2 regions of the Bradyrhizobium sp. 157 genome follow, and region 2 is predicted to be linked to the other one. Evidence: riboswitches for the same ligand, from Rfam matches in the RefSeq annotation. Region 2 holds a riboswitch; the other holds the start of a gene.
What was found. A riboswitch is a leader RNA that binds a small molecule or an ion and turns the genes downstream of it on or off. The one in region 2 is predicted to bind S-adenosylmethionine.
Positions count from the first base shown of each region.

Region 1: linked by a shared signal. The riboswitch ahead of IVA95_RS05635 (homoserine O-acetyltransferase) and the one ahead of IVA95_RS20075 (O-succinylhomoserine sulfhydrylase) in region 2 are both predicted to bind S-adenosylmethionine.

Region 1 covers NZ_JADPKF010000022.1:89-12,178, forward strand. Annotated here, with positions in the region: gene metW (methionine biosynthesis protein MetW) at 1-645, opposite strand, end outside; gene IVA95_RS05635 (homoserine O-acetyltransferase) at 700-1,956, opposite strand; SAM riboswitch at 2,039-2,118, opposite strand; gene IVA95_RS05640 (chorismate mutase) at 2,305-3,153, shown strand; gene hisC (histidinol-phosphate transaminase) at 3,182-4,279, shown strand; gene IVA95_RS05650 (prephenate/arogenate dehydrogenase family protein) at 4,288-5,226, shown strand; partial or broken gene IVA95_RS05655 (IS481 family transposase) at 5,375-6,548, opposite strand; gene IVA95_RS05660 (hypothetical protein) at 6,591-6,752, shown strand; gene IVA95_RS05665 (heme o synthase) at 6,823-7,734, opposite strand; gene IVA95_RS05670 (cytochrome C oxidase subunit IV family protein) at 7,805-8,206, opposite strand; gene IVA95_RS05675 (heme-copper oxidase subunit III family protein) at 8,216-8,938, opposite strand; gene IVA95_RS05680 (cytochrome c oxidase subunit 3) at 8,950-9,654, opposite strand; gene IVA95_RS05685 (cbb3-type cytochrome c oxidase subunit I) at 9,651-11,429, opposite strand; gene IVA95_RS05690 (cytochrome c oxidase subunit II) at 11,512-12,090, opposite strand, start outside.
Region 2 covers NZ_JADPKF010000077.1:108,359-120,448, forward strand. Annotated here, with positions in the region: gene IVA95_RS20020 (AraC family transcriptional regulator) at 1-479, shown strand, start outside; gene IVA95_RS20025 (VOC family protein) at 533-892, shown strand; gene IVA95_RS20030 (SRPBCC family protein) at 1,068-1,469, shown strand; gene IVA95_RS20035 (hypothetical protein) at 1,596-2,066, shown strand; gene IVA95_RS20040 (MATE family efflux transporter) at 2,198-3,637, opposite strand; gene IVA95_RS20045 (sorbosone dehydrogenase family protein) at 3,844-5,181, shown strand; gene IVA95_RS20050 (acyltransferase) at 5,331-6,560, shown strand; gene IVA95_RS20055 (ABC transporter permease) at 6,572-7,705, shown strand; gene IVA95_RS20060 (ABC transporter ATP-binding protein) at 7,702-8,427, shown strand; gene IVA95_RS20065 (alpha/beta hydrolase) at 8,441-9,337, shown strand; gene IVA95_RS20070 (2'-deoxycytidine 5'-triphosphate deaminase) at 9,357-10,463, opposite strand; SAM riboswitch at 10,584-10,663, shown strand; gene IVA95_RS20075 (O-succinylhomoserine sulfhydrylase) at 10,734-11,927, shown strand; gene IVA95_RS20080 (SGNH/GDSL hydrolase family protein) at 12,055-12,090, opposite strand, start outside.

The DNA.
Region 1 (12,090 bases), on a different contig from region 2:
CAGCAAGAACACGCCCTGCTCGCCAAACATGTTCCAGACCCACCAGGGCAAGTTCAGCGGCACCGGGCGGCCGTAGAGATCGAGCGCCACCGCGCGCTCCATCTTGACGTTGATCTCGTCGCAGAGCTGCACGAAGTCCTTGATGGTGCAGAAATGGATGTTCGGCGTGTCGTACCAGGTCGCCGGCAGGTTCTCCGTGCGCGGCATGTGGCCGCCGACGAGCAATTGCAGCCGCATCTTCCAGAAGCCGAAATTCGGGAACGACACGACGGCGCGCCGGCCGATGCGCAGCAGGTTTTCCAGGACCGGCTTCGGCCGTCGCGTCGCCTGCAGCGTCTGCGACAGGATGACGTAATCGAAGGCGTCGTCCGGATAATTGACGAGGTCGGTGTCGGCGTCGCCCTGCACCACGGCGAGCCCCTTGGCGACGCAGCGGTTGACGCCCTCGCGCGACAACTCGATGCCGCGGCCATCGATGCCGCGGCTCTCCAGGAGCTGCAAAAGCTCGCCGTCGCCGCAGCCGACGTCGAGCACCTTTGAGCCGGCCGGAATCATTTCGGCGACCAGGAGATGATCGGTGCGATACTTGCCGGTGCGATCGGGAGCGATGCCGCCGAGCGGCAACGCTTGTTCCTGCAAGGCCATGTCAGCCACCTCTAGAGCTTTTTCCGTTCCGATGTAGTCGGAACGGAAAATGCTCTACCTTTCTTGTTTTGACGCGTTTTCTTCACGCGAACCGGTATCCACTTCGCTTGAAAACGCTTTGCTCTCAAGGCCGCGCGCCTTGCCCGCAGATTCCAGAAAGGCGCGAGAAATGTCGAAGAACTCGGGCACGTCGAGCAGGAAGGCATCGTGGCCGCGGTCGGTCTCGATCTCGGCGAACGACACCCGCGCGCTCGACGCGTTCAGCGCGTGCACCAGCGCCCGCGATTCCGAGGTCGGAAACAGCCAGTCGGACGTGAACGACACCACGCAGAAGCGGGTCTTGATGCCGCGAAATGCTTCCGCCAGCACGCCGTCATGATCGGCGGCGATATCGAAATAGTCCATCGCCCGCGTCAGATAGAGATAGCTGTTGGCATCGAAGCGCTCGACGAACGACGAGCCCTGATAGCGCAGATAGCTTTCGACCTGGAAATCCGCGTCGAACGAAAACGTCGGCAGCTCGCGGTCCTGCATCCGCCGCCCGAACTTGCGATGCAGCGCGGCATCGGAGAGATAGGTGATGTGCCCTGCCATCCGCGCGACCGCCAGTCCGCGATGCGGATGCGTGCTGCGTTCGAAATAGCGCCCATGGTGCCAGTCCGGATCGGCCATCACGGCCTGCCGGCCGAGTTCGTGAAACGCAATGTTTTGCGCCGAATGGCGCGTGGAGCAGGCCACCGGCAGCGCGGAAAACACTCGTTCCGGATAGGCTGCCGTCCATTGCAGCACCTGCATGCCGCCCATCGATCCGCCGATCACGCACAACAATGTTTCGATGCCCAGCCGGTCGAGCAGCATGGCCTGCGCGCGGACCATGTCGGGGATGGTGATGATCGGAAAATCCAGTCCCCACGCCTTGCCGGTCGCGGGATTGGTCGAGGCCGGACCGGTCGATCCCATGCAGCCGCCGATCACGTTCGAACAGATGATGAAATATCTGTCGGTGTCGAGCGGACGGCCTGGACCGACCATGATTTCCCACCAGCCGGCCTTGCCGGTCAGAGGATGCACGTTGGCGACATGCTGATCCAGCGTTAGCGCGTGGCAGATCAGGATCGCGTTGGAGCGGTCGGCGTTCAGTTCGCCATAGGTCTGGTATGCGATCTGGAATGGCGCGAGATCGATGCCGCAATCGAGCTTCAGGGGCTGCTCGAAGCCGAATTTGACCACCGGCGAAGTCGGATGGTCGGCCTCGTGGGCGCGGTCCTCGCTGTGAATCGACGGACTGGATACCGACTGCAATTGTGTCATCCCGACCTTCCTCCTCGCGGAGGTCCTTACAGACAGAAATCAGGCCGTAAAAAACCCGGCCTGAACGAAAGGTTCGGCCGGGATCAATCTGTCCCCGGCCTGTTTAGCGAGTTGTTTAACGTGGCTGCAAGCCGGCCGGCTCAAATGACCACGGAATGGAACAAAGCTAGTCCGAAGCAGGTCCGTCGTCAAGGCAGCTACATGGTTAACCGGGCTCGCAGACCTCATGGTGTGAGGAGGTGCCCTTGCGCCATCTCGAACCATGAGGGAGAACGGGCTTCATCCTTCGAGACGCGGCGCATGCGCCGCTCCTCAGGATGAGGTAAAGCTCTCATCAGGTTACGCCCAATGTCCAAGGCTCCCCCGGCTCCGCCCTCGCTGCAGGAATTGCGCAAGGAGATCGACGCGATCGACGAGCAGGTCCATCGCCTGCTGATGGCGCGCGGCGATATCATCGACCGGCTGATCCAGGTGAAGCAGACCCAGGAGGTGGGGTCGGCATTCCGGCCCGCGCGCGAGGCCAGCATGATGCGCAGCCTGGTCGAGCGTCATCGCGGCATCCTGCCGCTCGACACCATCGAGAGCATCTGGCGCGTCATCATCTCGACCTTCACTTACGTCCAGGCGCCGTTCTCGGTGCATGCAGATGTCTCGGTCGGCGAGCCCGCGATGCGGGATTCGGCGCGGTTTCACTTCGGCTTCGTCGTGCCCTATGTCGGCCATTTCAGCGCGCAGGCCGCAGTCGAGGCGGTGGCCAAATCGAAGGGCGATCTGGCGCTGGTCTCGGCGGTCTCGAGCCGCACGCCGTGGTGGAGTGCGCTGGAAGCCGATGGTGCGCCAAAAATCATTGCCCTGCTGCCGTTCCTCGAACGCGCCGATCATCCGGCCGCGCTGCCGGTATTCGTGATCTCGCGCGTTGCCGATGATGCCATGGTGACGGAGGTGCAGATGTGGAGCGTGCGCGTCGCCGGCTGGAACGCTGATATCGCCCGCGCCCTCGCCCCGCTCGCCGAAATCGTCGCAGTGCCCGATACCGCTTTCGACGGCGCGGCGCTTCTGGTGTCGGATGCCGGCACCGGGTTCGAAAAGATCAAGACCGCCCTGATCCAGGCCGGCGCCTCGGTGCGCTCGTCGGCTCTCGTCGGCAGCCACGCAACGCGCTATACGGTGCCCCCGAACGGGTCGGCGAAGCCTTAAAACGCCGCCCGAAATTCCGGAGTTGAAGATGAACCGCCCCGTGCCGAATCCCGGCATTCTCGATATTGCGCCCTACACACCCGGCAAGACGCCCGTGCCGGAGCCGGGCCGCAAGGTGTTCAAGCTATCGGCCAACGAGACCCCGTTCGGGCCGTCGCCGAAGGCGATCGCAGTCTACAAGGACGTGGCGGCGCGTCTGGAGGACTATCCGGAAGGAACCTCGCGGGTACTGCGCGAAGCGATCGGCCGCGCCTACGGGCTCGATCCCAACCGCATCATCTGCGGCGCCGGCTCGGACGAAATCCTCAACCTTTTGGCGCACACCTATCTTAGCCAGGGCGATGAAGCGATCTCGACCGCCCACGGCTTCCTGGTCTATCCGATCGCGACGATGGCGAACGGCGCCAAGAACGTTGTCGCGCCCGAGACCAATTTTACCGCCGACGTCGACGCCATTCTCGCGCGCGTGACGCCGCGCACGAAACTGGTGTGGCTCGCCAACCCGAACAACCCGACCGGCACCTACGTGCCGTTTGACGAGGTCAAGCGGCTGCGCGCCGGATTGCCGTCGAACGTGCTGCTGGTGCTCGACGCTGCGTACTCCGACTACGTGTCGCGCAACGACTACGAGCTCGGCCTGGAGCTGGTGGCCACCACCGAAAATACCGTGATGACGCATACCTTCTCCAAGATTCACGGGCTGGCGGCGCTGCGGATCGGCTGGATGTTCGGCCCGGCGCACATCGTCGATGCCGTCAACCGCATCCGAGGTCCCTTCAACGTCTCGACGCCGGCGATGCTGGCGGCGGTCGCCGCGATCGAGGACACCGCGCATGTCCAGAAGTCGAAGGCGTTCACCGAAGAGTGGCGCAACTGGCTGACAGAGGAAATCGGCAAACTCGGACTAAAGGTGACGCCGAGCGTCGCCAATTTCGTGCTGATTCACTTCCCAACCGAGAAGGGCAGGACCTCGGCCGACGCGGACGCGTTCCTGACCAAACGTGGCCTGGTGCTGCGGGCACTCAACAATTACGGCCTGCCGCATGCATTACGCATGACCATCGGCACCGAGGAGGCCAACCGCCTCGTCGTCGACGCTTTGCGCGACTTCATGGCGGCCAAGTGAGCAGCCAAGTGAGCGCGGTACCGATCTTCCGACGCGTCGCGCTGATCGGCTTCGGCCTGATCGGCGGCTCGATCGCGCGTGCGGTGCGGGTCCAGGGGCTTGCGAGCGAAATCGTCACCACCGCGCGCTCGGAAAAGACGCGCGCACGCGTGGTGGAGCTCGGCATCGTCGATCGCGTGCTGGAGACCAACGCGGAAGCCGTCAACGACGCCGATCTCGTGATTCTCTGTATCCCCGTCGGCGCCTGTGGGCAGGTGGCGCAGGAGATCGCCCCGTTCCTGAAAGCGGGCGCGATCGTCTCCGACGTCGGATCGGTCAAGGGCGCCATCGTCCGCGAAATGGCGCCGCATCTGCCGGGCCATGTTCATTTCGTTCCGGCACATCCGGTTGCCGGCACCGAGCATTCAGGGCCCGACTCCGGCTTCGCCGAACTGTTCATCAACCGCTGGTGCATCCTCACCCCGCCCGAGGGCGCCGACCCTATGGCGATCGAAGCCCTGCGCGCGTTCTGGGCCGGCATGGGCGCCAAGGTCGAGACCATGACGCCGGATCATCACGACCTCGTGCTGGCGATCACCAGCCATCTGCCGCATCTGATCGCCTACACCATCGTCGGCACGGCGGACGAGCTGGCGCAGGTGACCTCTTCTGAGGTGATAAAGTTCTCCGCCGGCGGCTTTCGCGACTTCACCCGCATCGCGGCGTCTGACCCGACGATGTGGCGCGACGTGTTTTTGAACAACAAGGAGGCGGTGCTGGAAATGCTCGGCACCTTCAACGAGGACCTGTCAAAGCTCACCCGCGCCATCCGCCGCAACGATGGCGAAGCGTTGTTCGAGCACTTCACCCGCACCCGCGCCATCCGCCGCGGCATCGTCGAGATCGGCCAGGATTCGGCCGCGCCGGATTTCGGCCGCCCGCATCCGCCGCTGAAGAAGACGGAGTGAAGAGACGCGGCTCCGTTCAATTCGAAGTCGAGGTGCCGCTCCACACCACATCGTCATACCCCGCGCATGCGGGGTATCCAGTACGCCGTGGCCTATCGCTTAAACCACGGCCGTCTCTGGAATACTGGATCGCCCGGTCGAGTGTACGGCCCGGGGACATGGGTAACGGGTGTTCGGAGACATGGGTAACACTTTCATTGAACATCATTTCGCAGATCGATGGATGCGATTTGGTGAGCTCCGAAGAAAACGCCGAACTTTCCATCTAGATCGAAGGGTCTGATGGCGAGAAGCTCGCCCCGAAAGGCTTCCGGAACGCGCCAGCGCCGTTTGCCAAAGCGGAAATTAGCCTTTATGGCGCTGGCCCTGCGCAGGATCGTCCCTTCCTCATATTCAGGCTCGCGCAGCTTGCTTGGCAATGAACGAGGACTTGGCCGATACCGGTTTGCTGGCACATCGTAGTCCAGGGACTGGTGTGGGCGCTCGGTATTATAGACGTGCCGCCACCGATCGAATGCGCTCTGCAGTTCGCGGGCGGTCCGAAATGTCGCCATGGATAGCACTTCGGCCTTCAGCGTGCGATGGAAACGCTCGTTCTTGCCTTTGGTCTGAGGATGATGCGGGCGCGCGTAGATGACGTCGACGCCGAGCTTGAGCAGCCAGACACGGAGTTTGGTCCATCGAACCTCAGAGCAAGTACCCCAAGGCACACCGTTGTCGACCAGGAACGCGTTCGGCAGGCCATAGTGGCGAAATGTCCGCTCGAGATGCTGCTGAACCGTCTCACTCTGTTCATTGGCGCCGGCCTGCAAGCACAGGGCGTAGCGAGAATGGTCATCGACCATGGTGAGCGGGTGACACATCTGTCGATCGCCCAGAGCAAAGCGCCCCTTGAAGTCCATCTGCCAGACGTCGTTAGGAGCCGGATGCTCGAAGCGGATATATTGCGGCGGCTGTGTAGGTGGCGGAATGCGGTCATGCCGAGTCAGAATTGCGTGGACGGTTGATGCCGCGGGCGCGCGCTCATGGTCCTCCAGACGTCGGAGAATTTTGCGTGCACCCCACGTCGGATGCGCATCCCGGATCTTCAAGACCGCTGCTTCGATCGCCTTCGGGCTTTGCGTTGGAGATCCATGCGGACGCCGGGAACGATCCCGTGCCCATTCCTGCTTCGCGGCGGCTGCCCTAGCCAACCATTTGTAGCCAGTCTTCGGGCTGATCCCGAACCGACGGCACAGTTCCCGCCGGTTAACGTCCCCCTGCTGAAACAGCCGAACGAACTCCTCCCGCTGATCCATGAGTGACACCTCGCGCCATGGCATGTCGGCCTCCTAAGCCCGTCCCATGCCGTCGATGTGTTACCCATGTCTCCGAACACCCATGTCCCCGGGCCGTATATCAAGCCGGGCGACGACATTGAATATGTCTCAAAACAGCGGCGGCACCTGCCCCGCTTTCAACGGTTCGGGAAATACGGCGCCGTCGACGAAGCGCAGCGGGAAGGCGTGCAAGACCGCACAATCTAGGCATGGCCGCCCACGGCCTGGATTTCCCTGAAACGTGCCCGGAAAACGAAGCGATAGACTTCGCTCTGGATTAGACGGGCTGAACGTACGGGACAGCATTCATCAACAGCACGCCAAAAAGGAGGACCAGATAGAGCATGGAAAACACGAACAGGCGACGCGCGGGCTGCCTTTCCTTGTCATTGCTGCGACGTACTTGCCATGAGAGAAAAATTATGATCGCTCCAAGCATCGCCGCAGCCGCGCCATAGATCGCCCCCGCGAACCCCAATGCCCAGGGCAGCAGCGAGACAGGAGCCAGAAGAACGCTATAGAGAAGAATCTGGCGCTTTGTTTCGGCCCGGCCGGCTACGACCGGCAACATCGGCACCCCCGCGCGAGCATACTCGCCGGCAAGATTGAGCGACAGTGCCCAGAAATGGGGTGGCGTCCAAAGGAAGATGATCAGGAACAGGACGAGCGGTTCGAGCCCAACATTTCCGGCCGCCGCGACCCAGCCGATCACCGGAGGGAGTGCGCCAGCCGCACCGCCAATGACGATATTCTGCGGTGTTCGGCGCTTGAGCCACATCGTGTAAACGACGACATAGAAGAAAATTGTGAAAGCAAGCAGCGCAGCCGCGGCCGTGTTCAGGAATGTGCCGAGGCTTAGAACGGCGCATATGGCAAGTACCAGTCCGAAAACCAACGCTTCCGAGCGCGATACACGGCCGCTGGGAATTGGACGCATGGCTGTACGCGCCATCAACGCATCGATGTCGGCGTCGTACCACATGTTGAGCGCACCTGCGGCGCCCGCTCCGGCAGCTATGCAAAAAAGAGCAACGGCACCGGCGAAGGGATCGATGCCGCCCGGCGCGACCATGAGACCGACCAGCGCAGTAAAGACGACCAGCGACATAACGCGCGGCTTCGTCAGCGCAACATAGTCCTCGATATTGGCATAGCTCCCGCGAACGGGAATTGAACGATTGATTTGCATGAGACTGATGCCCCCTTTTGCAAGCTGATCGGCGACGTGTTGAAGCACCTCCGGCGCGAAGCAAAAACAGCTAAGTCGGCGACGCGAAGAACAGGACCCGGATGAGGTGCGTGTAGTCGGATTCGAACACCATGATGGCCACGAACACCAGCACCAGCACCGGCGGCAGCAGGATCGCGTAGACCAGGGCCAGCCGCTCCCAGGCCATATGCATGAAGACGGCGACGATCAGGCCCGCCTTCAACATCATGAACAACAGGATAAGAGACCATCTGAGATAGCCCTGGAGGCCAAAGTAGTCGATGAGATAGGAGCAGGCGCTGAGGACGAACAACCAGCCCCAGACCACGAGATAGAGCTTGATCGGATGCTGCTGCCCCTTTTCGTGCGCGGCTGGAGCTGCGATTGCATCATGCGCATGGATTTGCAGCGAAGGTTGTTGTGCTTCCAAATGTACTGCCACGTTTGTCATGCGCCGACCTCACCAAAGATAAAAGAAGGCAAAGATGAACACCCACACGAGATCGACAAAGTGCCAGTAGAGGCCCATGATTTCGACGATCTCGTAGTGTCCCTTTCTGCTCGTGAAGAAGCCGCGTCTTTGGACGTCGAAGTCTCCCCGCCAGACCTTTCGTGCGATGGCGATCAGGAAAATCACGCCGAATGTCACGTGAGTGCCGTGGAAGCCGGTGATCATGAAAAAGCTTGCGCCAAACTGCGGTGCCCCCCAGGGGTTTTCCCAGGGCCGCACGCCTTCCGTGATCAGCTTGGTCCATTCGAAGGCCTGCATTCCGACGAACGTTGCGCCAAGTGCCGCTGTGACCAGCATCAAGACTGCAGTTTTGACGCGATCGCGGCGGTAGCCGAAGTTGACGGCCATCGCCATCGTCCCGCTGCTGCTGATCAGTACGAAAGTCATGATGGCGATCAGGATGAGGGGGATATGGTGCCCCGCAATCTCAAGGGCGAATACCTCGCTCGGATTCGGCCACGGCACGGTCGTGGACATTCGCGCCGTCATGTACGACAGCAGGAAGCAGCTGAAGATAAAGGTGTCGCTCAGGAGGAAGATCCACATCATGGCCTTCCCCCAGGAGACATTCTTGAATGCGCGCTGATCCGAGGACCAGTCGGCAGCAATGCCTTGCCAGCCGGCAGCCCGCGCAGGCGATTCTCCAGGGTTTGTCAGCGCGGTCTCTGCCATCTGGTCTCTCCCTAGCTGAGCAACCGCCGACAGATGTCGACGAAATCGTCAGTCCAGCCCGTCAACAGACCAAGCAGGACCAGCCAGACCAACAACAGGAAATGCCAGTAGATCGTGCAGAGCTCCACACTCAGGCGCACCTGCGGCATCTCGGCGCCACGCCACACCTTGGCAGTCGTTCTGCCGAGCGCCACCAAGCCGCCCATCAGGTGCAGTCCGTGCGCCGCGGTGATCATGTAGAAGAACGAATTGGCTGGATTGGACGCCACGAAATAGCCCGCCGCCCTCAGCTGTTGCCACGCCAGCAATTGCCCAACCAGAAATATAACGGCAGACGCTCCCCCTGCGCACAGGCCGACGATTACACCGTCCATGTTGTTCCGGTGCGTCGCCACGTATGCCCATTGCAGCGCGACACTGCTCACGACCAGCACGCCGGTGTTGAACCACAGCAGCCCCGGCACGGGCAGCGCCCGCCAGTCCACCATGTTCATGCGCATGGAGTAAGCGCTCATGAAGAGTGCGAACAACGAACTGGCGACTGCGAGAAACACTCCCAGACCGATCTTCGCGGCCGGCAGGGTCATTGCTCCCGTGCCCGGGAAGTGATCGATCGAACCTTCTTCCAGCCAGGGTTTGGCTGTCAGCCGTTGCTGCGCGAGCCACCATCCGATGATGACCGCTATCACAGCCATGAACAGGATGATGGCGCTCATGGCGCAGCTTCCTGAACGGCCCGTGTCGGTCGCGGCGGCTGGTTCTGCGGAATGAAGTCCTGCTCAGCGCCTGGCACGCTGTAGTCATACGCCCAGCGATAGACCACCGGAAGCTCCTTGCCCCAGTTGCCGTGCCCGGGCGGGGTCTCCGGCGTCTGCCACTCCAGTGTTGTCGCCCGCCATGGATTGCCTCCGGACGGACGGCCCTTGAAATAGCTCCAGACGAGGTTGAACAGGAACACCATCTGGGCGAAGCCCACGATCAAAGCCACGACGGTGATAAAGGCGTTGAGCGTATGGACCGACGGCGTGATGAACGTCGCTTCGCCAAGGTCGTGATAACGGCGCGGGACTCCCTGCAGCCCGAGATAATGCATGGGGAAGAAGATCAGATAGGCACCGAGGAACGTGACCCAGAAATGAAACTTGCCCATCCAGTCATCCAGCATCCGTCCCGTTACCTTGGGGTACCAATGATAGATCGCGCCCAGCACGACCATGATCGGCGCCACGCCCATCACCATGTGGAAATGCGCGACGACGAACATCGTATCCGAAAGCGGGACGTCGACGACGACGTTGCCGAGGAAGAGGCCGGTGAGCCCGCCGTTCACGAACGTGATGATGAAGCCGAGGGCGAACAGCATCGGGACGGTGAGATGGATGTCACCGCGCCATAGGGTCAGCACCCAATTGTAGACCTTGATGGCGGTGGGAATGGCGATGATGAGCGTCGTGGTGGCGAAGAAGAACCCGAAAGTCGGGTGCATGCCGCTCACATACATGTGGTGCGCCCATACGATGAAGCTGAGTGCGCCGATCGCCACGATCGCCCAAACCATCATGCGATAGCCGAAGATGTTCTTTCGCGCGTGGGTGCTGATCAGATCGGATACGATGCCGAAGGCGGGAAGTGCGACGATGTAGACTTCGGGGTGGCCGAAGAACCAGAACAGGTGCTGGAACAGGATCGGGCTGCCGCCGCCATACTTCAACTGCTGCCCCATCTCGACGAGGGCCGGCATGAAGAAACTGGTTCCCAGCAAGCGATCGAACAGCATCATGACAGAGGCGACGAATAGCGCCGGGAAGGCCAGCAGCGCCATTACGGTGGCTGTGAAAATGCCCCACACCGTCAGGGGCATGCGCATCAACGTCATGCCGCGCGTGCGCGCCTGCAGCACTGTCACCACGTAATTCAGCCCGCCCATGGTGAAGCCGATGATGAACAGGATCAGGGAGGTCAACATGAGAATGATGCCCCAATCCTGGCCGGGGGTGCCGGACAGAATTGCCTGTGGCGGGTACAGCGTCCATCCGGCGCCGGTGGGCCCGCCAGGCACGAAGAAGGTCGAGGCCAGCACGATGACCGCGAGCAGGTAGACCCAGTAGCTCAGCATGTTCACATAGGGGAAGACCATGTCCCGAGCGCCGACCATCAGCGGGATCAGGTAGTTGCCGAAGCCTCCGAGAAATAGCGCGGTGAGCAGGTAGATCACCATGATCATGCCGTGCATGGTGATGAACTGAAGGTATTGGTTCGCATCAATGAAGGAGAATGTGCCGGGAAATCCCAACTGCAGCCGCATCAGCCACGACAGCACTAAAGCCACCAGCCCGATTGCCGTCGCCGTCAGCGAGTACTGGATGGCGATGACTTTGGCGTCCTGCGAAAAGACATACTGCGTCCACCAGCTCTTGGGATGATAGAGCTCAACCTCCGGCACTTCGGCAGGCGGAACGTCTGCGATTCTGTCATACGGGACATCGACCATCGACTTACCTCCCGGTCGTTTCTTCCATCACGGCGCGATGAGAGGGTCTTGCGCGCCCAATTTATCTTCGCAACAGCATTTCTTATTTGCCGCCGGATTCGTGCGTTGCCTTTTTAACGGCGCTTCGGCCTGACAATTCCGCAAACGTCTTTTGCTTCTCCAGCCACGCCCGATAGTCGCTCTCTTCGTCGACGATAACCTTGGCGCGCATCTGTGCGTGCGCAGCGCCGCATAACTCGGCGCAGAGAACATCAAACGTTCCGGTTCGGATCGGGGTCATCCAGAAATAGGTGACCATGCCCGGGACCATGTCCATCTTGGCGCGGAACTCGGGCACATAGAAATCGTGCAGGACATCGAGCGAGCGAAGCAAAACCTTGACCGGCTTGCCGACGGGGAGGTGCAAGTCGTCGCTTGCGATGACAACGTCGTCCTGCCCATGCTTATCGTCGGGGTTCAAGCCCATAGGGTTGTCGGAGCTGACGTGGCGAACATCGGTTGTGCCCATCCGGCCGTCCTTGCCGGGGAGGCGGAAGCTCCAGCTCCACTGCTGGCCCATGACTTCGATTTCGGTCGCGTCTGCGGGAACCGTGACGAACTGGTGCCAGACCACCAGGCCGGGCGCCAACATGGCTCCGACCCCAATCGCGGTCCCTATGGT
Region 2 (12,090 bases):
AGGCGGCAGCAGATGGCAGCAGCGACATTGGCCTCGACGAAATCGGCCAGGTGCTGGCGAGCCGCTTTGTCGAGGTGGTATCCGGCAAGCCGCGCAAACCCGGCCCTGATGCGGCGCGCGACCGCCGCCGCGCGGTGGAGACCGCGTTGTGGATCGATGCCAATTCTCACCATCAGATCAATCTGGAGGACGCCGCCGCGCAGACCGGGATCAGCCCGTTTCACTTCCTGCGGCTGTTCTCGCAAGCGCTGGGCGTTACCCCGCACCAATATCTGGTGCGCTCGCGGCTGCGCCATGCCGCGCGCCGGCTCGCCGACGACGACAGCCCGATCACCGATATCGCCTATGACGTCGGCTTTGCCGACCTTTCCAACTTCGTGCGCACATTTGGCCGCGCCGCCGGTGCCTCGCCGCTCAAGTTCCGGCAGGCATCGCGGGGCATGCGCAAGATTTTCCAAGAACGGCTGGCCCTTCACTAGCTAGGCTTTCTCCAGGCCGCGCGACATCAGCGCGCTTTTGACTGGAGAAGATCATGTACGACCATATCGGATTACGCGTCGGCGACCTCGACGCCAGCGTGCGCTTTTATACGGCCGCGCTCGCGCCCCTCGGCTTCGTGCTGTGCTCGCGGGACGATTCCGGCGCAGGCTTTGGCCCGAAAGGCGCGCCCGCGCTCTGGCTGCATTTGCACAAGGGCAAGGCCGGCACCGGCGCCCATGTCGCATTTCGAGCCAAGGATCATGCGGCAATCAAGCAATTCCACGCGGAGGGCCTGAAGGCCGGCGGCCGCGACAATGGCGGCGCGGGACCGCGCGCGGATTACAGCCCGACCTATTACGCGGCGTTTTTGATCGACCCCGACGGCAACAATGTCGAGGCGGTTTGTACGTAAGGGCGCCCCTCTCTCTCCACGTCATTGCGAGGAGCGAAGCGACGAAGCAATCCATGCCACGGCAAGCAGAGAGATGGATTGCTTCGCGGAGCCTGTCATCGGGCGCGCATTCGCGCGACCCGTTGGCTCGCAGTGACGGCTCAACGTCAATCGCCTTTCATAAGGACTTATCATCATGGCTTCCATCCACAAAGAAATCCCCCTCGACGCTTCCCCTAACGACATCTGGGACGCATTGCGCGATTTCGGCGCGCTGCATACCCGGCTGGTGCCGGGGTTCGTCACTGACACCAAGCTCGACGGCAACGCGCGCATCGTCACCTTTGCCAACGGCACCGTCGCGCGCGAGACGCTGGTCGATTGCGACGACGGACGAATGCGGCTGGTCTATGCGATCAACAGCGATCGTGTGAAGCATTATAGCGCGTCGGCCCAGGTGTTCGCTGATGACGACGCGCGCAGCCGGTTGGTCTGGATCGTCGACGTATTGCCGAACGAGATCGCGCCCTATGTCTCCTCACAGATGGATCAGGGCGTGCTTGCCATGCAGAAGGCGTTCGGACGGAGCGCGGCGTGACCATGCGTTACCGGCACAAGCTGGCGTGATCTTTCTCACAGATTGGCTCAATTCCCGCTCCTAGCGTTCCCCCATGCGTCCGAACGGCGCCGCGCCCGCGGCCGCCGGCGCATGAGGAGCAGAACCATGACTGGAGCTGACAAAGTGGTGTGCCAGGCGGCCACGCTGCTGTTGCTGTTCACCCTGACGTCGATGCCGGCAAAGGCGCAATTCGCCGGCTTCGGCGGCGGCGGAGGCGGCGCAGACATGATGACGCAGATGGCGCCGATGCTGGAGATGATGAAGGCGAAGATAGGCAAGCGCCGCTTCGCCATGATGATGCAGACCATGGGCCCGATGATGAGCCGGATGATGGAGGGCGGCGGCGGAATCGGCGGGATGGGCGGCGGCATCCCCGGCAGTTTTGGCGGCGGTTATGTGCCCGAGGGTTACGGCGTGAACGCTGGGAGCATGAATCTGGGCGGCTCGGGCGGCGGCGACTTCATGGGCATGCTCGGCGGCGCTGACGGCGGCGAGCTGATGAGCATGGTCCCGCAACTGATGCGCATGGCCAACGTCGGCGGCGGCCGATCGGCCAAGCGTCACCGGCGGCGGTAGTCGTCACCGTCATTGCGAGGAGCGCAAGCGACGAAGCAATCCATATCTCCGCGAGTGGAAAGATGGATTGCTTCGCGGAGCCTGTCATCGGGCGCGCATTCGCGCGACCCGTTGGCTCGCAATGACAATCCTCACGACAGCACAGGCCTAACCACGGGCACCCGCTGCTTCGGCCCCCAGCGCGTCAGCACCACGCTGGTCCACGACAGCACGCCGAGCAGCACCATCGATGCAGCGGCGAGCATGAAGAAGTTCTGCGCGGTGGCGTCGTGCGTCAACAGCCACCAGCCACCGGCGCCGATGAACAACAGCCGCGCGGTCTGCGCCATCACTGGGCCGATCACCTTGGCCGCGCCCTGCGACGAAAAATACATCGCCGTGGCAAGGCCGAGGAAGGCGTACATAGGCGCTGCCGTCGAAAGATATTGACGGCTCGCGGCACGCACGGCCGCATCGTCGGTGAAGAGGTTGACCCAGATGTCGGGGAAGATTGCGATGAAGGTCGCGAACGTGCCGACCGAGGCGAATGCGACGAGCCCCGCCGTCCAGGCAATCTTGCGGGCCCGCGCGATGCGCTGCGCGCCGACGGCCATGCCGACCATCGGAACCGAGGCGATGCCGACCGCGAATGAGATCGAGGTCAGCATGAATTCGAGCCGCGCGCCGATGCCATAGCCGGCGAGGACCTCGGTGCCGAAACTCGCCAGCATGTAAGTGAAGATACTGATCGTCAGCACCGACTGCAGCGGCGAGAAGCAGGCGATAGCCCCGACCTTCAGGATGTCGATGAACATCGACCACTGAATACGAAGGCCCCTGACCTTGGGCACGACGCGCGCGCGGCCGGAAAACAGATACCAGGACATCACGGAGATGCTGATCAGGTAAGCGATCAGCGAGCCGGCCGCGACGCCGCGCATGCCGAATTGCGGGATCGGGCCTAGACCCAAGCCAAGCGTGCCACCGAGAATGATCTGGCAAATCGCCGACGAAAGCATCAACAGCGACGGCAGCTTCATGTTGCCGGTGCCGCGCAAAATGCCGGCCATCGTATTCATCAGCCACGGCACGACCGCGCCGCCGAAGAAGATTTGCGTATAGGCCACCGCCTGGGTCAGCACGTTGCCGCGGCCGCCGAGCAGTTCGAGCAGCTTTGGCCCGAAGATCAGCATGCCCAGCATGAAGGCCAGCCCGAAGCAAAGGCCAATCAGCAGCGCGTGCGCGGCCAACGTCGAGGCGCGGTCGAGCTCTCCGGCGCCGAGCGCACGCGCGATCGCAGACGCCACGCCCCCACCCATGGCGCCGCCCGACATGGTCATGGTCAGGATCACGGTGGGAAACACCAGCGCCATCGCGGCGAGCGACTCCACGCCGAGCCGTCCGATGTAGGAGGTCTCGGCGATGACCACGCAGGTGCCCGCGGTAAGCGCGATCACGTTCGGCCAGGCCAGCCACAGCAGCGTGCGCAGAATGGGGCCGTCGAGTAGCGCGTTTTTCGCCGGCGCCGCCGGTGGCGGAAGCGGACGCTCGTTCTCGTCTACGGGAATTTCGGCAACGCCGAGATCGGACATTTCTGCTCCCGCGCGCGGACTTGGTCGCCTGCGTCGCGCTGCTTCCTAGCATGGCGGAGGCTGATTCCACGTGCGCGAGGCGCAATGGGGGCCTGCGGGATTGCGTGGCGGGCCTTCGGCCGGCCGTTTCACAGGGAATTCATGCCGGAACACGAACGTTCGGGCCGGCACTGCATTGTACGGGCGATATCCCGGAGAACCCTGCCATGCGCAAGACCCTCCTCCTGGCCATCTGCATCGGCGCGTTGGCGCTGCCGCTGACCGCCTGTAGCGACCCCAAGGAAACCGCGACCGTGGCGCAGAGCTATGGTCCTTCGCCCAACCTGCCCCCGCCAGAGCATTCCTGGATCCCGACGGTGGACATCGCAACTGTCAGGCGTTGGCCGAACGGCGCCACACCGACCGCCGCCAACGGCATGACGGTCAGCGCCTTTGCCCTCGATCTTGACCATCCGCGCACCGTCTACACGCTGCCGAACGGCGACGTGCTGGTCGCCGAGAGCAACGCGCCGCCGAGGGAGGGCAGCGGCATGAGCATCAAGGGCTTTATCTACAAGCAGGCGCAGAACTGGGCCGGCGCCGGCGTTCCCAGCGCCAACCGTATCACGCTGCTGCGCGATGCCGACGGCGACGGCGTCGCCGAGTTGAGAAGCACCTTCATCAGCGGGCTGAATTCGCCGTTCGGCATGGTGCTGGTCGGCGACGAGTTCTATGTCGCCAATACTGATTCGATCATGAAATTCCCTTATCGCGAAGGCGACACCACGGTCAGCGGACCCGGCGTCAAGCTTGCAGACCTGCCTGCCGGCACGCTCAATCATCACTGGACCAAGGATCTCACCGCCAGCCCCGACGGAACGAAGCTCTATGCAACAGTCGGCTCGAACAGTAACGTCGGTGAAAACGGCATGGATGCCGAAAAGGACCGCGCGGCGGTACTGGAAGTCGATCGAGCCAGCGGTCAATGGCGCGTGTTCGCCTCGGGCCTGCGCAATCCGAACGGCCCCGCTTGGAATCCGCACACCGGCGAACTCTGGGTCGTTGTCAACGAGCGCGACGAGATCGGCAACGACCTGGTCCCTGATTACATGACGTCGGTGAAGGACGGCGCGTTCTACGGCTGGCCGTACAGCTATTTTGGCGACCATGTCGACACCCGCGTCGAGCCGCGACGGCCTGATCTCGTGCAGAAGGCGATGGCGCCGGATTATGCGTTGGGCGCGCACACGGCCTGCCTCGGGCTGACGTTTAACACCGGCAAGCTGTTTCCGGCCGAGATGGAGGGCGGCGCCTTCATCGGCCAGCACGGCTCCTGGAATCGCAGGCCCCCCTCCGGCTACAAAGTAATCTTTGTCCCCTTCAAGGATGGCAAGCCATCCGGACCGCCGCAGGACGTGCTCACCGGCTTCCTCAACGACAAGGGCCAGGCGCAGGGCCGCCCGGTCGGGGTGCGGCTCGACAAGCAGGGCGCGCTGCTGGTGGCTGATGATGTCGGCAACACGATTTGGCGCGTGACGCCGGCGGCGAGGTCGGCATCGCGGTAAAAGCAACACGATCTCCCGGGGGTCGACCCGGCTGGGAGACCACGCTCCCGAAGGGGGCGCGGAGTTCCGCCCGTTAACAGGAACGAGCCCGCCGGCTTCACGTTGAACCCCTGCCGGTTCCCAAATCGGTGGGATGGCAGCGTGGACGAATGGCCGTGTCATCACAGGTCAATGTGCCCCTCAGCAACTTGCGCGCGATCACCATCGTCATCGTGGTCGCATTTCACTCCGTGCTGCCGTACCTCGCATCGCAACCGGCCGATCCATTTCCGTTCGACGCACCGCCCTATCGCTGGATCGCATTCCCAATCCTCGATAATCAACGCTGGTTCGGCTTCGACCTGTTTTGCGCGTGGCAGGATGTCAGCCTGATGTCGCTGATGTTTCTGCTGGCCGGTCTGTTCACACCATCCAGCCTCGGCCGCAAGGGGCCTCGCACCTACACCTTGGAGCGCTCGTGGCGGATCGGCCTGCCGTTCGTTATTGCCGTCGGCGTTCTCAGCCCTCTCGCCTACTTCGCGTCCTATCGGCTGACCGCGGCCGATCCCTCCTTCAGCGCCTTCTGGCAACATTGGCGCGCGCTTCCGATGTGGCCTGCCGGGCCGCAATGGTTCTTGTGGCAGATCTTTCTGCTGGGCGCCGTTGCGGCCGCTCTCCACGCGTTTGCCCCGCATTGGCTTAGGGCATTTAGCGCGCTCACGGCGCGCATTGCTGATCGCCCGCTTTTGTTCTTCCTCGCGCTGGCGGCGCTCTCTGCGCTGGCCTATGTGCCGCTGGCGATGGTCTTCACGCCGTGGGAATGGACCTTTCTCGGCCCATTTTCATTTCAGCTCAGCCGGCCATTGCATTATGTCGTCTATTTCTTTGCTGGATTTGCGATAGGTAGCTATCGGCCCGAGCACAGCTTGCTGCGTTCCGATGGTCCGCTTGCACGTCATTGGCTGGCCTGGCTTGCGGCCGCCATCGCTAGCATGTCCGCGTGGGGCGGACTCACATCGTTGACGATGCCGGAGTGGTGGGCAAGCGCACCGCTCTTTCGCCTGGCTTCGGCGCTGGCGTTTCCAGTTGCTTCCGCGGCCGCCGCCCTGTGTCTGCTCGCGATCTGCCTTCGGCTGCTGCAATCGCGCGACCGCCTGCTTGATAGCCTCTCCAGCAATGCCTACAGCATCTATCTGCTGCACTACGTCGTGGTCGTGTGGCTGCAATACGCGTTGTTGGATGTCGATCTCAATGCGATCGGCAAGGCGACGATCGTTTTTGCCGCTGCGCTCGCCGCAAGTCTGGCTGCGAGCGCTGGAATGAAAATTGGCGTGAGAGCTCTCGTTTCGCGCCATTCCGAGCCACGAGACGAGAGAGCCATCGCCAATCAACCGCGATAACGGATGCCGACATGTCGCTGGTACTGACACTTGCGTCCCGCAACCTGTTCCACGATCGGCTTCGCTTCGTCGCGACCATGGTTGGAATCGTCTTCTCGGTCGTCCTCGTCATGATCCAGATGGGCCTGTTCCTTGGGTTCGGCCGAATGGTCACGACGATGATCGACCATGCCTCCGCCGATTTGTGGATCCTGCCCAAGGGCGCCAAATGCTTCGAGGATCCTTCGCTGCTCGACGTCAAGCTGCGCGACCGCGTCGCGACCGTCGACGGCGTGAGTTCTGCGGTCCCGCTGGTGATCGGATTTTCGGACTGGCGCCTGGAAAGCGGTGAATTGACGCCGGTCTTCATTGTGGGAGCCGACCTGCGCGAGGGCAGCCTGCAACCGTTCAACGTCGTAGAGGGCAACGTGCAGGCGTTGACGCAAGGCGCGAACGTTGTGGTCGACCGCTCCTACTTTGACCGGCTCGGTGTCAGCGGCGTCGACTCGACCGCCGAGATCCGCGGCCGCAAGGTGCGCGTGGTCGCCGTCACGGACGGCATCCGCTCGTTCGCCACGACGCCTTACATATTTGTGGACTTGAAAAACGCGCGCAACTACACCGGAACGCCGCGCGATCGCGCCAGCAGCGTTCTGGTCCGGCTGAAAAGCGATGCCGATCGGGAGAAGGCACTCAGCGACATTCGCGCGCAGGTCGGCGATGCAGAGGTTCTTACTTCGGACGAATTCCGCAGCCGCAGCCGGTCGTTCTGGCTGTTTGGCACGGGGGCCGGAGCCGCGCTGTTTGCCGGCGCATTGCTAGGAGTGATCGTCGGCACCGTGATCGTCGCGCAAACGCTTTACTCCAGCACCAAGGATCATCTGAACGAATTCGCCACCCTGCGCGCGATGGGTTCCTCGAACGCCTATATCTACACCGTGATCATCTATCAGGCACTCATCAACGCGGTGATCGGATTTGCCATCGCCGCCGGGATCGGCTCGATCGTCGTTCAGATGACCGCCAAAAGCGCGTTGCCGATAGTCATCACGCCGTGGCTGATGGCGGCACTGTTCGCGCTGACGGTGGTGATGTGCGTAGCATCCGGCATTGGGGCAATCATCCGTGTCGTTCGTATCGATCCAGCAACGGTGTTCATGCGATGAATGACTATGTGGTCGAAGCCAAGTCGGTCGAGAAGACGCTGGGTCGCGGCGCCGGCGAGGTGCAGGCGCTGCGCGGCATCGATCTCTCGCTGCGCCGGGGCGAGCTGACACTGCTGATGGGCCCTTCGGGGAGCGGCAAGACCACGCTGCTATTGGTGCTCGGATGCATGCTGACGCCGAATTCGGGCAGCGTCACCGTATGCGGGACGCCGACAGCGAACGCCGACAAGGAAACACTTGCCAGGATTCGGCGTGAGCATGTCGGTTTCGTATTCCAGTCCTATCATTTGTTCCCGACGCTGACCGCGACCCAGAACGTGCAGTTGGCGCTGGATATTCGTGACGAGCACGGCAGGCGGGCGGCGCAGAAGTCGCGGGAGGCCCTTGCGATGGTCGGGCTCGAGCAGAAGGTGGACAGTTTGCCGGGCGGGCTCAGCGGCGGCGAGCAGCAGAGGGTCGCGATCGCGCGCGCGCTCGTCGCAAACCCTTCTGTCGTTCTTGCCGACGAGCCGACCGGCGCACTGGATGGAAAAAACGGCCAGAGCATCATGCGTATTCTCGCCGATACCGCCCATAAGCGTGAGCGGGCGGTGCTAGTCGTCACCCACGATCCGCGCGTGGTCCCCTTCGCCGATCGCATCGTCGAGATCGAGGACGGTCTTATCGTGCAAGAGCGTACCGACCGACCGCGCATGCCCACAGCCGTGCCGCTCAGGGTCTGAGGTCAGGGCCGCCATGAGCCTGCGGGCAGAACTCTTGCGCCTGGGCATTCGCATGTTGCTCAAGCGGCGCGGCGGAAGTCTCGATGTCGAGGAATGGCGGCGAAACATGCGTGCGATGGAGCGGTTTGTGCCGCATCCGCCCGCCCGGAGCACAACGGTCGAGATCGAGGCCGGTCGGGTGCGGTTTCACCGGGTTATCACGCCAGCATCCCGACCCGAACGGAACGTGCTCTATCTCCACGGCGGCGCCTATGTGTCCGGCGCGCCGGTCTATTACCGGCACTTCCTCTGGCGGATTGCCGACGCCTTGCAAGCCCGCGTCTGGGCGCTTGAATACCGCCTCGCTCCGGAGCACGCGTTTCCGGCAGCGCTTGGGGATGCCGTGGAGGGCTATCGTTGGCTCGTCGATAACACGCCCGATAGCCGCCAGTTGTTCGTGGCGGGAGATTCGGCTGGCGGCGGCCTGACGCTGGGTTTGCTGTTGAGACTGCGTGATGACGGCCAACCGCTTCCTGCCGCGGCCGTCGCGTTGTCGCCCTGGACCGATCTGGCCCTTACGGGCGCCTCGCTGAAGACGAATGCCGCGGCCGATCCGATGTTGAATGTCGAGGATCTTCCCGGTGTGGCGAAACTCTATCTCGGCGGAGCCGATCCGCGCACGCCCTATGCTTCGCCGCTCTACGGCGATCCCGCCGGATTGCCGCCGGTGCTTATTCAGGTCGGCAGCGATGAAATTCTCCGAGACGACGCGGTCCGCATGGCGGAGAAGCTTCGGTCGCACAATTCGCTCAGCAAACTCGAGATCTGGCGGCGTATGCCGCACGTCTGGCAATTGTTCGTGCCGGTGTTGCCGGAGGCCCGTCAGGCGATTGCGCAGATCGGCGAGTTTATCTCTGAGGTGCGCGACTGAGGGCGGTCCGGCGCAGGCGTCACACCCGGAAGTGCTTGGAGAGCTTCAATCCCTGGGCTTGATAGTTCGAGCCGATGCGCTGCCCATACAGCGCATCCGGCCGGGACAGCATTTTCTCGTAGACCAGACGCCCGACGATCTGGCCGTGCTCGAGGATGAACGGCACCTCGCGCGAGCGCACTTCGAGCACGGCGCGCGCGCCCTGCCCGCCGGCGCCGGCATAACCGAAGCCGGGGTCGAAGAACCCGGCGTAATGCACGCGGAATTCGCCGACCAGCGGATCGAACGGCACCATTTCCGCGGCGTAATCCGGCGGCACCTGCACGGCCTCCTTCGAGGCCAGGATGTAGAACTCGCCGGGATCGAGGATGAGGCTGCCGTCCGATCGAGCCGGGATCGCCTCCCAGAATTCGTCGACCGCATAGCCGCCGCGGCGGTCGATATCGACCACACCAGTGTGGCGCTTGGCGCGGTAGCCGACGAAGCTGCCCGTATTTTCGCCGGAGAGATCGACCGACAGCGCCACGCCATTGGCGAGATCGGCATCGTCGATATCGACCAATCGCTCGGCGCCATGCAGCGCGTCGAGCTCGTCGGCATCGAGGATGGCGTCGCCGGTGCGGAAACGCACTTGCGATAGCCGCGAGCCCTCGCGCAGCAGCACCGGAAACGTCTTCGGGCTGATCTCGGCATAGAGCGGGCCGTGATAGCCGGCGCCGATCATATCGAAGCGGCGGGTGCCGTCGGCGATCACGCGGGTGAAAACGTCGAGCCGTCCGGTCGAACTCTTCGGGTTGGCCGCGGCCACGATCTCCGGCGGCAGCGCGAGGCTTTCCAGCAGCGGCACGATGTAGACGCAATTAGTCTCCAGCACCGCGCCGTCGGAGAGGTTTATTTCATGCAGCTTCAATTCGTCGATGCGCTCGGCGACGGTCGCGCCGGGACCGGGCAGGAAGCTCGCGCGTACCCGGTAGGCAACGTCGCCAAGGCGCAAATCGAGGCTCGCCGGCTGGATCTGGCTTTCGACAAACGGATAGGCCGGCAGGATCAGGCCCGCATCCGCCATCGCCGCGATCATGCGGTCGGGTAGAATTCCGTTACCGTCGGGCGGAAGCGTGAACGACACGGCGCGGGTCCTCTGAGGTGGCCCTGGATGGCCAAATGTCATCCAAACCTCATAAATATGGGCTTTTAGGGGTTATCCGATGGCCGCCTTGACTGAAAGAGCGCAAGCGAATATCAGCATGACTTATCCCGTGGTGATTTGAGCCGGCCGGCTTGCAGCCACGTTAAATAAATCGCTAAACAGGCCGGGGACACGTGTGATCCCGGCCTGTGGAAATTATTCCAGGCCGGTTTTTTGTGACCATTTTCCGGTGGTCACGGCGGAGGTCACATGTCTGAAGTTGGTTCTACCAAGCGTTTTCGTCCCGAAACCCGGCTTGTCCATGGCGGGACGCTGCGCTCGCAATTTGGCGAGACGTCGGAAGCGCTGTTTCTCACCCAAGGCTATGTCTACGACAGCGCGGAGCAGTGCGAGGCGCGCTTCAAGGGCGAGGATCCCGGCTTTATCTATTCGCGCTATTCCAATCCCACAATTTCAATGTTCGAGCGCCGCATGATCGAGCTTGAAGGCGCGGAAGCTGCTCGCTCCACCGCCACCGGCATGGCCGCGGTGACGACCGCGATCCTTGCACCGCTCAGAGCCGGCGATCATGTGGTAGCCTCCAAAGCCCTGTTCGGCTCGTGTCTTTATGTCGTGCAGGACCTCCTGCCGCGCTACGGGATCGAAACGACGCTGGTCGACGGCCTCGATCTCGACCAATGGCAGCGCGCATTGCGGCCTAACACCAAGACCTTCTTTCTGGAGAGCCCGACCAACCCGACGCTCGATGTGCTCGATATTCCGGCGATTGCCGAGATCGCGCACAAGGGCGGCGCGCGGCTGGTCGTCGATAACGTCTTCGCCACGCCGATCTGGCAGAGCCCGCTTTCGCTCGGCGCCGATGTCGTGGTCTACTCCGCAACTAAACATATCGACGGTCAAGGGCGCTGCCTCGGCGGCATTATTCTCTCGTCCGAAGCTTTCATCGCAGAGCACATTCACAACTTCATGCGCCAGACCGGGCCATCGCTCTCGCCCTTCAACGCGTGGGTCCTGCTCAAGGGACTGGAAACGCTGGGAGTGCGGGTACGCGCGCAGACCGACAACGCGGCGAAAATCGCCGAGGCGTTAGCAAGCCATCCGAAGATTTCGCGACTGATCTATCCTGGCCGCGCCGATCATCCGCAAGCGGAGCTGGTGAAGAAGCAGATGCGCGGCGGCTCGACGCTGATCGGCTTCGAGGTCAAGGGCGGCAAGGCCGCCGCCTTCCGCGTCCTCAATGCGTTGAAGCTTGCGAAGATCTCCAACAATCTCGGCGACGCCAAGAGCCTAGTCACGCATCCTGCGACGACGACGCATCAACGGCTGACGCCGGAGGCGCGCGCCGAACTCGGCATCAGCGAGGGCTTCATCCGCTTCTCGGCCGGGCTCGAGCACGCCGATGATCTGATCGAGGATTTTGCGCAGGCGCTGGAGAAGGCGTGAGCAGGCGAATGGACGGTGCTTCCGTCGTCATTGCGAGCGAAGCGAAGCAATCCAGAATCTTTCCTACGGGAGCAATGGATTGCTTCGTCGCTAACGCTCCTCGCAATGACGGCGTCCCCACATCACCTCACATCGGCCGATAGGCCCGCACGTCCGAGGGCAC